Regions from separate parts of the Marinobacterium sp. MBR-111 genome, predicted to be linked through region 1. Evidence: predicted binding sites of a transcription regulator. Region 1 holds the regulator's gene; each other region holds the start of a gene.
The links. Region 1 encodes LexA, which represses DNA repair genes until DNA is damaged. Its sites were predicted from a motif close to TACTGTNTANNTANACAGTA; they were not measured.
Positions count from the first base shown of each region.

Region 2: recN (DNA repair protein RecN) is a predicted target of LexA. The motif match lies at 1,435-1,454, and genes of this name have one in related genera.
Region 3: ruvC (crossover junction endodeoxyribonuclease RuvC) is a predicted target of LexA. The motif match lies at 2,443-2,462, and genes of this name have one in related genera.

Region 1 is NZ_JBEPQA010000001.1:238,769-243,139, forward strand. It holds gene topA (type I DNA topoisomerase) at 1-204, shown strand, start outside; gene ABIE61_RS01105 (DUF6586 family protein) at 248-775, shown strand; gene ABIE61_RS01110 (SulA-like leucine-rich domain-containing protein) at 776-1,183, opposite strand; gene lexA (transcriptional repressor LexA) at 1,199-1,807, opposite strand; gene dinG (ATP-dependent DNA helicase DinG) at 1,930-4,041, shown strand; partial or broken gene rhlB (ATP-dependent RNA helicase RhlB) at 4,050-4,371, shown strand, end outside.
Region 2 is NZ_JBEPQA010000010.1:25,350-29,720, forward strand. It holds gene recN (DNA repair protein RecN) at 1-1,425, opposite strand, end outside; gene grpE (nucleotide exchange factor GrpE) at 1,590-2,180, shown strand; gene dnaK (molecular chaperone DnaK) at 2,282-4,201, shown strand; gene dnaJ (molecular chaperone DnaJ) at 4,304-4,371, shown strand, end outside.
Region 3 is NZ_JBEPQA010000002.1:92,692-97,062, reverse strand. It holds gene aspS (aspartate--tRNA ligase) at 1-1,569, shown strand, start outside; gene ABIE61_RS02110 (YebC/PmpR family DNA-binding transcriptional regulator) at 1,637-2,374, shown strand; gene ruvC (crossover junction endodeoxyribonuclease RuvC) at 2,504-3,016, shown strand; gene ruvA (Holliday junction branch migration protein RuvA) at 3,040-3,669, shown strand; gene ruvB (Holliday junction branch migration DNA helicase RuvB) at 3,680-4,371, shown strand, end outside.

The DNA.
Region 1 (4,371 bases):
CCGCACCGTGATGAGATCGATCCCAAATACGCCTATCTGATGGATGCGCCGCAGAAAGACCCTGATGGTAATCCGGCAGTAATTCGTTACAGTCGGAAAACCAAAGAGCAGTATGTGATGACGGAAGTTGAGGGCAAGGCAACCGGCTGGAAAGCGTTCTACCGTGACGGGCGCTGGCAGGAAGAGCAGGGACGTAAGCGCTGAGCGTGAGACCGAGACCGTCGGCGCATTCAATGGAGTACAGGTAATGAGTGATATCTATGCGGTTCGTACCAATCAGAAGCTGAATTTTGCGCGCTTGCATATCAAGGCGCTGGAGCAGGCGGAAGAGGCCTCACAGTGGAGCAAGCATGCCAGAATCGAGTCCTATCATGAGTCGATCCTGTTCTTCATGGCAAGTGGATACTCGGCGCTGTTGCGCGAGATTGCAGAAAACTACAATCTCGATGTGGATCGGATCCATCGCTTCACTGATCTGTCTGAGCAGCTTGAAGTGACTGGTCAGGAATCCCCCGAAGTAACTGAGCTTGAACAGTTGGAGCGGGACAGAGGAAGTTGGCTGCACAAAATGCTGTCTGCTTATGAGGCCTGCTGGCAGGCGTCAGACTACCACCAGGCAAAAACCGAGGTAGACAGCAGCATTTCCGAAATTCATGTATTGCAGATCAACCCGGACCATTCGGAAGACAAGGATGTGTTGGCTGAATACAAGGCTTGGTTACAGGCGTTCCGTGAACTGATAGAACGCCTGCGTGCTGGCATGCAGGAGTGGTAATCAGGTCCGCACCAGAATGCCCAGTGCATCCCCCTGACTTGCTGACTGATTGAGTTGATCGAGCGATGGTGCAGCACCGCTGCACCAGGCGATGACCGTGTGGCATGTGCCGGCAGCCAGTGCCCGTCCGCATAGCAGCTCGGTTTGATCGAGACTGCAGGTATTCAAGACCAGGATGTGACGTGTACAGGCGCCGGCCTGCTCCAGTGCCTTGCGGGTGATATCATGTGGCGGGTTAATCAGGACCAGCCAGCGGTCTTCACGACTCAAGCCTGCGATCATGGGCAGCAGTAGGGGCTGCAGGCAAACTGAGCTGTTATGCAGCAAAATCTCGGTGACCCGGCTCTCAACGCATTCACGTTTGCTGTGAGGGTTCGAGTTCGTTGCTGTTGCATGAATTGCAGACATGGCGAGTGACCTCTGTCAGTTGCCTTGCCGGATAACGCCAACACCCAGCCCTTCGATGATCAGTTCCTGTTCACTCAGGTCTACCTCGATCGGGCTGAAGTCTTCGTTTTCGGCAATAAGAAAGACTTTGCGGCCATCACGCTTAAAGCGCTTGACCGTTACTTCGTCGCCGATCCGTGCGACCACAACCTGCCCGTCCCGGGCCTCTCGGGTTTGATGTACGGCGAGCAGGTCGCCATCCATGATTCCGATGTTTTTCATGCTCATCCCCTTGACCCGCAGCAGGTAGTCAGCACGGGGGCGGAAGAAGTCTGCCGAGATGGTGCAGTGGTCCTCGACATGCTCCTGTGCCAGGATGGGTTCACCTGCTGCCACTTGACCAATAACGGGCAGGCCTTCGGTATCCGGTTGCTCGGCTTCCGGCAAGCGAATGCCTCTTGATGTGCCCTTGGTCAGTTCGATGGCGCCTTTGCGGGCCAGTGCCTTCAAGTGTTCTTCAGCCGCATTGGCTGACTTGAATCCCAGTTCGCGTGCAATATCAGCTCGGGTGGGCGGGTAGCCTGTTGTTTCGATATGTTTGCGAATGCATTCCAGTACTTCAGTCTGGCGATTGGTCAATTTCATGGCATCTGTTCCCTATCCGGTTACTGTGATTCTATACAGTGAATGAGCAGGGTCAAGCATTTTTCTGTTTATATATCCAGTATCTTGCTAGAATCGCCACACAGATCGGATGAGGATTGAGCGTGCTGAGCGAGGCGCAAAAAAAAGAGATCCAGGAGGCCTACAGTCGCTTCCTGAAGAGTCGTGGCCTGACTGCACGACCGGCACAGAAGCAGATGATCGCAGCCGTGGCGCGAACCCTTGCAGCGGCTGCTGTTCCACGCAGTGAAACGGATGATCTGCACCCCGCCGTGGGTGTTGTTGAAGCCGGAACCGGTACCGGCAAGACGATCGCCTATCTGTTGGCGGCCATCCCCTTGGCTCGGGCTCAGGAGTGCAGGTTGGTGCTGTCTACGGCAACCGTGGCGCTGCAGGAACAGCTCATCAATAAGGATCTGCCCGAAGTTGAAGCGCATACAGGCCTGCCAATGCGCTACCGGCTCGCGAAAGGGCGAGGGCGTTACCTTTGCCTGAACAAGGTGGAAGGCCATCTTGAACAGCAGGGCCTGCTGGGCCAGATGGCGTTATATGAAGATGAGGCAGCTGAAAAGCTGCCCGATGATGTGCTGCAACTGTATCAGCAGTTGATGGACAGCTATGCCTCAGGTCAGTGGGACGGGGATCGCGATGCACTTGCAGATGAAGTGGATGATGCCATCTGGCGGCCATTGACCAGTGATCACATGCAGTGCAGCAACCGCCGTTGTTTGAATTTCAGTGCCTGTCCTTTCTACCGGGCTCGTGACCGGTTGGAAGAGGCAGACGTGATTGTCGCCAACCACGACCTGGTGCTGGCCGATCTTGCGCTTGGTGGCGGAGCCATCCTGCCCGAGCCAGAAAAAACCATCTATATCTTCGATGAGGGACATCACCTGGCTGACAAGGCGAGTGGTCACTTTGCTTTTGGTGCAAGGCTTGAGGGCAGTCGTCGATTACTGAAATCTGCACAAAAGCAGCTGACTCAGTTGGTGACAGAGACCGGTTCACCAGTGCAATTGGCAGATCCGGTAGAGCGACTGCATCGCCCTTTTGAAGAGATGGGGCTTGCGCTTGAGCAGCTTGAGCTGCTGCTGCGGCCACTGTTTGCCGAGAACGTCAAAGACCGCTATCGCTTTGCACAAGGGCGGGTACCCGACCCACTGCTGGAGCCCTGCTTCAGCCTTGGTCAGGCGGCCGACCGAGCGCAGCAGCATCTTGAACAGGTCTTCGATTTGCTCAAGGAGGCGATGGAAGGTGGTATTGCCGATATCCCCCGTGCAGTTGCCGAGCGATGGTTTCCCCAGATTGGCAGTTTGTTGGGGCGTGTGCAGCAGATAGCGTGGCTGGCACATGCCTACGCGCGGCCGGACCCGGAAGGCAGCTCGCCCACTGCACGATGGATCAATCGGATCGAGAGTCCTGCTGGTGAAGACCTTGAGCTTAGAAGTGCACCTGTTTCTGCGGCTGATACCCTCTCGGAACACCTCTGGAAAATCTGTTATGCTGCCGTGATAACCTCTGCAACATTGACGGCATTGGGTCGCTTCGATCAGCTGTTTTCAGCGTTGGGGCTGTCGCCACAAACATCGGCACTGCGTCTGAACAGCCCGTTTGATTACGCCAATTGTGGTGTGTTGCAGGTGCCGGCGATGCGAACCGATCCGGGTCAGCCTGATGCACATACCGATGAGGTACTGGAATATCTCAATACCGAGTTGAAGTCGGTTGCCGCGGCGCTGGTGCTGTTCAGTTCATGGCGCCAAATGCGCTCGGTGCTTGATCAACTCGATGAATCCATTAAAAATAGTGTGCTGGCACAAGGGCAGTACAGCAAGCAGGAAACGCTGCGCCTGCACCGCGAACGCGTGGATGAAGACAAACGCAGTATCATCTTCGGTCTTGCCTCCTTTGCGGAGGGGGTCGATCTGCCGGGGCGGTATCTAACCGATGTTTTTATCACCAAGCTGCCGTTCAGTGTCCCGGATGATCCGGTAGATGCTACCATGGCGGAATGGATAGAGCAGCGTGGTGGTAACGCCTTCACCGACTGGACAGTGCCGGCTGCCTCGATGCGACTGACGCAGGCCGTAGGGCGACTGCTGAGAACGGAACAGGATCGAGGGCGGGTGGTACTGCTGGACCGGCGTGTAGTAACGCGCCGTTACGGTCGACAACTGCTGGATTCCTTGCCTCCTTTCCGGCGCGAAATCAACTGACAATCTGAATGGATCCGATTTTGAGTACTGAAGAGAAACAGAGTACAGCCACGGCAACCTCAGAGCCCAAAAATAACAGCAATCGCCCACGTCGGCGCCGTCGTTCGCGCAAGCCGCGCGATACAGGTCGCCAGTCCGGCTGGAGCCCGGTCGAGTTCAATGTTCCTGTTGCTGAAGGCAAGCGCCGCTTCCATGATTTCGGCTTGCCGGACGTCTTAATGCGTGCGATTGCCGACTTGGAATTTCAATACTGCACGCCGATTCAGGCAGCTACGATCCCGCATGCGCTTAACGGTCGAGACTTGATCGGCAAGGCGCAAACGGGTACAG
Region 2 (4,371 bases), on a different contig from region 1:
GACCACTTCAGCAATGGCGCCACCGATACCCACATCGACTTCATCAAATACCAGTGTTGGGGTGCTGGATGTCTGTGCCGTAACCACCTGTATCGCCAGGCTGATTCGGGACAGTTCACCACCTGATGCAACTTTTGCCAGTGCACGGGCTGGCTGGCCCTCGTTGGTGCTAATCAGGAACTCGACCTCTTCAAGGCCGCTAGCACTGTAGCGCTCAGTATCCAGTGGCGTCAGACACGCACTGAAACGGGCGGCAGGCATGCCAAGGGCATGCAGCTGAGCGTCCACCAAGCGGTCCAAGTGCTCGGCCTGTTGTTGCCGTGCAAGGCTGAGCTCAGCGGCGGTTTTGAGGTAGCTCTGCCAGGCCGATTCTACTTCGTCGGCCAGTAATTCAATTTCGTTGTCGGATCGGGTCAGGCCCATCAGCTCCTGCTGTAGAGATTGCTGGAACTCAATAAGCTGCTCAGGCAATAAGCGGTGTTTGCGCGCTACATCGTAGATGGCCGTCAGGCGTTCTTCCACCTCCTGCTGGCGTTCGGGGTTGATTTCTACTGCTTCCAAAAAATGACGGACCTCGCGACCGGCTTCTTCCACCTGTATCAGTGCGCTGTTAAACATTTCATTGGCCTGTTGCAGACGCGAATCTTCCGTGCCGAGCTGCTGCAGCAGCTGAAGGCAGTGATGCAACATGGACTGGCAGTTGAGACTATCATCCTCATGGCTGATATTGAGCAATTGCTGACCTGTGCTTAACAGGCTACCGGCATTTTCCAGCAGTTGCTGCTCATGTTCCAGCTGCTCCAGTTCTCCCTGCGTCAGCGCAAGTTGCTCCAGCTCTTCGACCTGGTAGCTCAATAGTTGCATGCGTGCATTGCGCTCGTCCGATACTTGGGTAAGTTGTTCAAGCTCGGCATGCTGGCGGCGCCATTTGTGGTACAGGCGGCGTGCTTCTTCAGTCAGCTCGGTATGGTTTCCGAATTCGTCCAGCAGCACCCGGTGATGATCCTTTTTCAACAGCCGTTGATGCTCGTGCTGGCCATGAATGTCGACCAGGTACTGGCCGAGTTCGCGCAGCAATGCCAGAGGGGTGGGGCGACCATTGATGTAGCTTCGACTGCGGCCTTCACGTGTGATGACACGGCGTAAATGGCATTCCTGAGGGTCACCCTCCAGGTCGTGTTCGCTGAGCCACAGCCTGGCCTGTGGGATTGTGCGGATATCAAAGCTGGCCGTGAGCTCGGCGCGCTCTGAGCCGCTGTTGACACTGTCACTGTCAGCTCGATCACCCAGGCAGAGTCCGAGGGCGTCCAGCATGATTGACTTGCCGGCGCCGGTTTCGCCGCTGATGACGGTCATCCCTCGATTCAGCTCGACTTCAAGGTCGCTCACGATGGCGAAGTTGCGAATGGTCAGTTGGGTCAGCATGATAATCACACATGGTTATTTATACAGTGTTTACTGTATAAGCCATTTGATCGATACCTGCAATCCCCAGCTGAAAAAAATCTTGCTGCCGGTTGAATCCATCTGAGAGAGCCCCATATAGATGCCATCAACGCCAATACTCAAGTGTCAGTTGGAGAGACCTGATGTCGAAAGAGCAGCAGAATCAGAATGAAGCCGTCGAGCCGGTTCAAAACGAACCTGAAGTGCTGGTCGCCGAAGGTGAAGTTGTAGAGCCAGGTGCTGCCGAAGAGACGGAAGTCAGCCTGATCCAGCAGCTGGAAGAATCCCGCGCTGAGGTTGAAGCCTTGAAGAAGGAACTGGTTGAGCTCAAACCGCGTGCGCAGGCCGAAATTCAGAACATTCGCCGTCGTGCCGAGCAGGATGTGGAAAAGGCACACAAGTTTGGTCTGGAAAAATTTGCGACAGAGTTGCTGCCGGTGGTGGATAGTCTTGAGCGTGCAATTGAAGCAAGTCAAGGCGATGAGGAGAAGGTCAAGGCGATTCGTGAAGGTGTCGAGATGACACTGGGGCTGTTCCTCTCCAGTCTGGAAAAATTCAATGTGGAGCAGCTGAATCCGCAGGGTGAAGTCTTTAATCCGGAGCACCACCAGGCGATGTCCATGGTGCCGGCAGAAGGTGTTGAGCCTAACACGGTCGTCACAGTTGTACAGAAGGGTTACCTGCTGAATGGCCGTCTGGTACGTCCTGCCATGGTGATGGTAGCAAAAGGCTGAAGCCGGAGTTGAAAAACGCGCTGCCGTACCCATATAGATGCACAACGGCTAATTGAACAGTTTTTGACCCAGTACGGGTCACAGAAAGATCGGAGTAAGACATGGGCAGAATTATCGGTATCGACTTGGGCACCACCAACTCCTGCGTGGCGATCCTTGATGGCGACAAGACCAAAGTGATTGAAAACGCGGAAGGTGATCGCACCACTCCGTCCATTATCGCCTATACCAATGACGGCGAAACACTGGTTGGCCAGCCGGCCAAGCGCCAGTCCGTTACCAACCCGGACAACACACTGTATGCCATCAAGCGTCTGATTGGCCGCCGCTATGATGACAAAGTGGTTCAGAAAGACATCAAAATGGTGCCTTACAAAATCATTGCGGCCGACAACGGTGATGCCTGGGTTGATGTAAAAGGCAAAAAGATGGCTCCGCCGCAGGTATCGGCTGAAGTGCTGAAAAAGATGAAGAAGACCGCTGAAGACTATCTCGGCGAGCCGGTCACTGAAGCAGTGATCACCGTACCGGCCTACTTCAATGACTCTCAGCGCCAGGCCACCAAAGACGCAGGCCGAATTGCCGGTCTGGAAGTGAAACGCATTATCAACGAGCCGACAGCGGCTGCGCTGGCCTATGGCATGGACAAGTCCAAGGGCGACAAGACCGTTGCCGTATACGACCTCGGTGGTGGTACGTTTGATATTTCCATCATCGAGATTGCCGATGTGGATGGTGAGCACCAGTTTGAAGTGTTGGCAACCAACGGTGACACCTTCCTCGGTGGTGAAGATTTCGACCTGGCGGTTATCAACTACCTGGCGGATGAGTTCAAGAAAGAAAGTGGAATCGATCTGCACAACGACCCGCTGGCGCTGCAGCGTCTGAAGGAAGCTGGTGAGAAAGCGAAGGTTGAATTGTCTTCCGCACAGCAGACCGACGTCAACCTGCCGTACATCACGGCTGATGCGACCGGTCCGAAGCACCTGAACGTGAAACTGACACGCTCCAAGCTGGAATCACTGGTTGAAGAGCTGGTCGAGCGCTCCATCGAGCCTTGCCGCATTGCGGTAAAAGACTCTGGTCTGTCCGTGTCCGAGATTGACGAGGTGATCCTGGTCGGCGGTCAGAGCCGCATGCCGCTGGTACAGAAGAAAGTGGCTGAGTTCTTCGGCAAGGAGCCGCGCAAGGACGTTAACCCGGATGAGGCGGTTGCCATCGGTGCTGCCATTCAGGGTGCGGTGTTGTCCGGTGATGTGAAAGACGTACTGCTGCTGGACGTCACTCCGCTGACTCTGGGTATTGAAACCATGGGCGGTGTTGCGACTTCCCTGATTGAAAAGAACACCACTATCCCGACCAAAAAGTCACAGGTGTTCTCGACAGCGGACGACAACCAGACGGCTGTGACTATTCACGTGGTACAGGGCGAGCGCAAACAGGCGAGCCAGAACAAGTCTCTGGGTCGTTTTGATCTGGCCGATATCCCACCGGCACCGCGTGGCATGCCGCAGATCGAAGTGACCTTCGATATTGATGCCAACGGTATTCTGAACGTGTCCGCCAAGGACAAGGCTACCGGCAAGGAACAGTCCATCGTAATCAAGGCCTCTTCCGGCCTGAATGATGATGAGATCGAACAGATGGTGCGTGATGCCGAAGCGCATGCCGAAGAGGACAAGAAGTTCGAGGAGCTGACCACTGCGCGTAACCAGGGTGATGCGATGATCCACACCGCACACAAGACCCTGAAAGATGCCGGTGACAAGGCGACTGCGGATGAAAAAGAGAAGATCGAATCGGCTATCAAGGATCTGGAAGAGGCGCTCAAGGGCTCTGACAAGGAAGCCATCGAGAGCAAGACTGAAACTCTGACCGAAGCGCTGTCAGCGGTGGCTCAGAAAATGTACGCCGATGCGGCTCAGGCTGAACAGGCCGGTGGCGAAGCGGGCGAAAAGGATGCCGCGGACGATGTCGTTGACGCCGAGTTTGAAGAAGTCAAAGACGACGACAAGAAGTAAGCGTTCGCGAGTGTCGATCGTTGCAGTGTGACAACGCGGGCTTCTGCCCGCGTTGTCATGTCCGGCTCTTTGGAGTCAAACCTGACGGGTCAGATTCGGATCATGGCAAAACAGGATTACTACGAACTTTTGGGCGTATCGCGCGATTCCTCCGATCGCGATATCAAAAA
Region 3 (4,371 bases), on a different contig from region 1:
GAATACGTGGTTGAAGTGCGCGGTACCGTGCGTGGGCGTCCGGAAGGCACAATCAACAAGGAGATGGGCACCGGCGAGATCGAAGTGCTGGGCAAGGAACTGGTCATTCTGAACAAGTCTGAAACCCCTCCGTTCCAGCTGGACGAGCACCAGCAAGTGGGTGAGGATGTGCGCCTGCGTCACCGCTATATCGACCTGCGTCGTCCGGAAATTCAGCGCAAGCTGCGGTTTCGCTCCAAAATCACGCATAACATCCGCAACTATCTGGAAGACAACGGTTTTCTCGATATCGAGACCCCGATTCTGACCCGTGCAACCCCTGAAGGTGCGCGTGACTATCTGGTGCCAAGCCGTACTCACGAAGGCAGCTTTTTTGCCCTGCCGCAGTCGCCCCAGTTGTTCAAGCAGCTGCTGATGGTGTCCGGTTTCGACCGCTACTATCAGATCGCCAAGTGCTTCCGTGATGAAGATCTGCGTGCCGACCGTCAGCCTGAATTCACCCAGATCGATATCGAAACCTCGTTCATGGACGAGGAAGGGATCATGGGCCTGACCGAAGGCATGATCCGTAAGCTGTTTATCGAACTGCTGGAGGTGGATCTGGGCGACTTCCCGCGCATGCCATACTCAGAAGCGATGCGCCGCTACGGCTCCGACAAGCCGGATCTGCGTATTCCACTGGAGCTGGTGGACGTTGCTGACCTGCTTCAGGATATTGAATTCAAGGTATTTGCCGGTCCTGCCAAGGACCCGAAAGGTCGCGTAGCGGCACTGAAAGTACCGGGTGGTGCTGAGCTGACCCGCAAGATCATCGATGAGTACACCAATTTTGTCGGTATCTACGGTGCTAAGGGTCTGGCCTGGATCAAGGTTAACGAGCTGGAGAAGGGCGCCGAAGGCCTGCAATCTCCGATCGTGAAATTTCTGGGTGAAGACGTGGCCATGAAGGTCATGGAGCGCCTGGAAGCCAAAAACGGCGACATCGTGTTCTTCGGTGCCGACAAGGCGACTGTTGTCAACGAAGCCTTGGGTGCGCTGCGCATCAAGGTCGGCGAAGACATGAACCTGATCGAGCGCGAGTGGGCGCCGCTGTGGGTGGTCGACTTCCCGATGTTCGAAGAGAACAGCGATGGCTCCCTGACCGCGCTGCACCATCCGTTCACCTCACCGAGCTGCAGCCCGGAAGAACTGATCGCCGAGCCCGAAGGCAAGCTTTCCCGTGCCTACGACATGGTACTGAACGGCACCGAATTGGGTGGCGGTTCCATCCGTATCCATGATCAGACCATGCAGAAAGCCGTATTCAAGGTGCTGGGTATCTCCGATGAGGAAGCGGACGAGAAATTCGGCTTCCTGTTGAATGCACTCAAGCACGGCGCACCGCCTCATGGTGGTCTGGCGTTTGGTCTTGATCGTCTGGTGATGCTGATGACCGGTTCCACTTCAATTCGTGAAGTGATTGCCTTCCCGAAAACCCAGAGTGCTGCCTGTCTGCTGACCGATGCACCGGGTGAGGTGAGTGCCGCGCAGCTGCGCGAACTGAATATCAAGCTGCGCAAAACTCCCTGATTGCGCACCCGGGGCGACCATCAGTGTCGCCCCATTTGTTTACACGACCGATATTTGAGGATGTTGTATGGCAGGTCATTCCAAGTGGGCTAACATCAAGCACCGCAAGGCGGCTCAGGACGCCAAGCGCGGCAAGATCTTCACCAAGCTGATTCGTGAGTTGACCGTCGCCGCCAAAGAGGGTGGTGGCACTCCGGAAGACAACCCGCGTCTGCGTGCGGCGATGGACAAGGCGCTGGGTGCCAACATGAAGAAGGACACCATCGAAAAGGCGATTCAGCGTGGCGCAGGCGGTGGCGAGGGTGACAACTACGATGAGCTGACCTACGAAGGCTACGGCCCCAACGGCGTGGCCATTCTGGTCGAGTGCATGACCGACAACGTCAACCGTACCGTGTCTCAGGTGCGGGCTGCCTTCAACAAGGCGGGTGGCAACCTGGGTACCAACGGTTCGGTTGCCTATCTGTTCGAGAAAAAAGGTCAGATCAGCTTCGGTGAAGGCGCTGATGAAGACGCGATCATGGAAGCGGCGCTGGAATCGGGGGCTGATGACGTCGTCACCAACGAAGACGGCTCCATCGACGTGTTTGCGCCTTGGCAGGAGTTCATGGACGTGAAACAGTCGCTGGTAGATGCCGGGTTCGAGCCGGTTTATGCCGAGGTTGGCATGATTCCGTCCACTACGGTTGAGCTGGATGTGGAAAGCGGTCAGAAAGCGCTGAAGTTGATCGACGCGCTGGAGGATCTCGATGATACCCAGAACGTGTATCACAATGCCGAAATCCCCGAAGAAGCGATGGAATAAACGCGCAGCATGATGGCTGATGGAAACCGGGGGCAACCCCGGTTTTTTTTGAGCAAAACACCTTGCTTTGGTGTATAAATATACAGATATAGTCCGCTTAAACCTTTACTGGAGTTTCGAGGCAGGTCCATGCTGATATTGGGGATCGATCCCGGCTCAAGAATTACCGGCTATGGTGTCATTCGCGTGGCGGGTCCTCGTACCGAGTACGTTGCCAGTGGCTGCATCCGCATCAGTGGTGACGTTCTTGCAGATCGACTGCAGCAGGTGTATGCCGGCGTGACTGAAGTCATTGAGCGCTATCAGCCTCAGGAAATGGCCATTGAGCAGGTGTTCATGTCGCGCAATGCGGATTCGGCGCTTAAGCTGGGCCAGGCGAGGGGGGTGGCGATCGTGGCCGGTGCCAACCGCCTGCTGCCGGTATCCGAGTATGCGGCCCGTCGCGTCAAACAATCGGTGGTAGGCAATGGTGGTGCCGACAAGGCGCAGGTGCAGCACATGGTGATGCATCTGCTGAAGTTGCCGGGGCTGCCCCAGGCGGATGCGGCAGATGCGCTGGCCATCGCGCTCTGCCATGCTCATACCTGTGCGGGGCAAATTCAGCAAGCGCGCGGCAAAACGGCCGGGCGCTGGCGTTACTGATTTATCTTGGAGATGCAAAGCGCGTGATCGGACACCTCAGAGGTCGAATTCTGGAAAAACAGCCGCCCTGGATGCTGCTGGATGTTAACGGTGTGGGCTACGAGGTCGAAGCCTCGATGAACACCTTTTACAAATTGCCGGAAGTGGGAGCCGAAGTGTCACTGCACACCCACTTTGTGGTGCGCGAAGACGCCCAGCTGTTGTACGGCTTTGCCGATCAGCAGGAGAAACTTCTGTTCCGCTCATTGATCAAGGTGAACGGTGTAGGCCCTAAACTGGCGCTTTCTATACTGTCCGGTATCAGTGCCAATGACTTTATCCGCAGTGTGCACAACGAAGACACAACGGCGCTGGTGCGGGTGCCGGGAGTGGGCAAAAAGACGGCGGAACGTTTGATTGTTGAAATGAAAGACCGCCTCAGTCAGCTGCAGCTGCCGACCTTGACCGAGCTGGAGCTGAGCAGTGGCAACCAGTCCGAGACGGTTTTGGTTCCGGAAGCGGACCACCGTGCGGAAGCCGAAAGCGCGCTGATCGCACTGGGTTACAAGCCGCAGCAAGCCACACGCGCGATTGAACAGGCAGTACAGGCACTGGGAGAAGATGCGGTCACCGAAACGCTGATACGCCATGCCCTGCGTACTATGGTGGGTTGAGACAAATGCTATGAGAATTGAAGCCGACCGTTTTATTACGCCCATGGCGGCGCCTGCCGAAGAGGTTCAGGATCGTGCCATACGCCCCAAGCTGCTCAAGGATTATGAAGGGCAGCCTGTGGTACGTGAGCAGATGGAAATCTTTATCCATGCGGCACGCAACCGGAACGAAGCGCTGGATCATACGCTGATTTTCGGCCCGCCCGGGCTTGGTAAAACTACACTGGCCAATATCATCGCTCATGAGATGGGCGCGCAGATCCGCACCACTTCCGGCCCGGTGCTGGAGAAGGCCGGTGATCTGGCAGCCTTGTTGACCAACCTTGAAGCTGGTGACGTGCTGTTTATTGACGAAATACACCGACTAAGCCCCAATGTTGAAGAAGTACTCTATCCGGCGATGGAAGACTACCAACTGGATATCATGATCGGTGAAGGGCCGGCGGCGCGTTCAATCAAGCTGGATCTGCCGCCTTTTACCCTGGTGGGTGCCACCACTCGGGCGGGTTTGCTCACTTCTCCCTTGCGGGACCGTTTTGGGATAGTACAACGGCTTGAGTACTACTCGATTCAGGATCTGACCGGTATCGTAATGCGCTCGGGGCAGTTGTCGGGGACCCATATCGATGAAGACGGAGCTCGAGAGGTGGCAAGACGATCACGCGGCACGCCGCGTATCGCCAACCGACTGTTGCGCCGGGC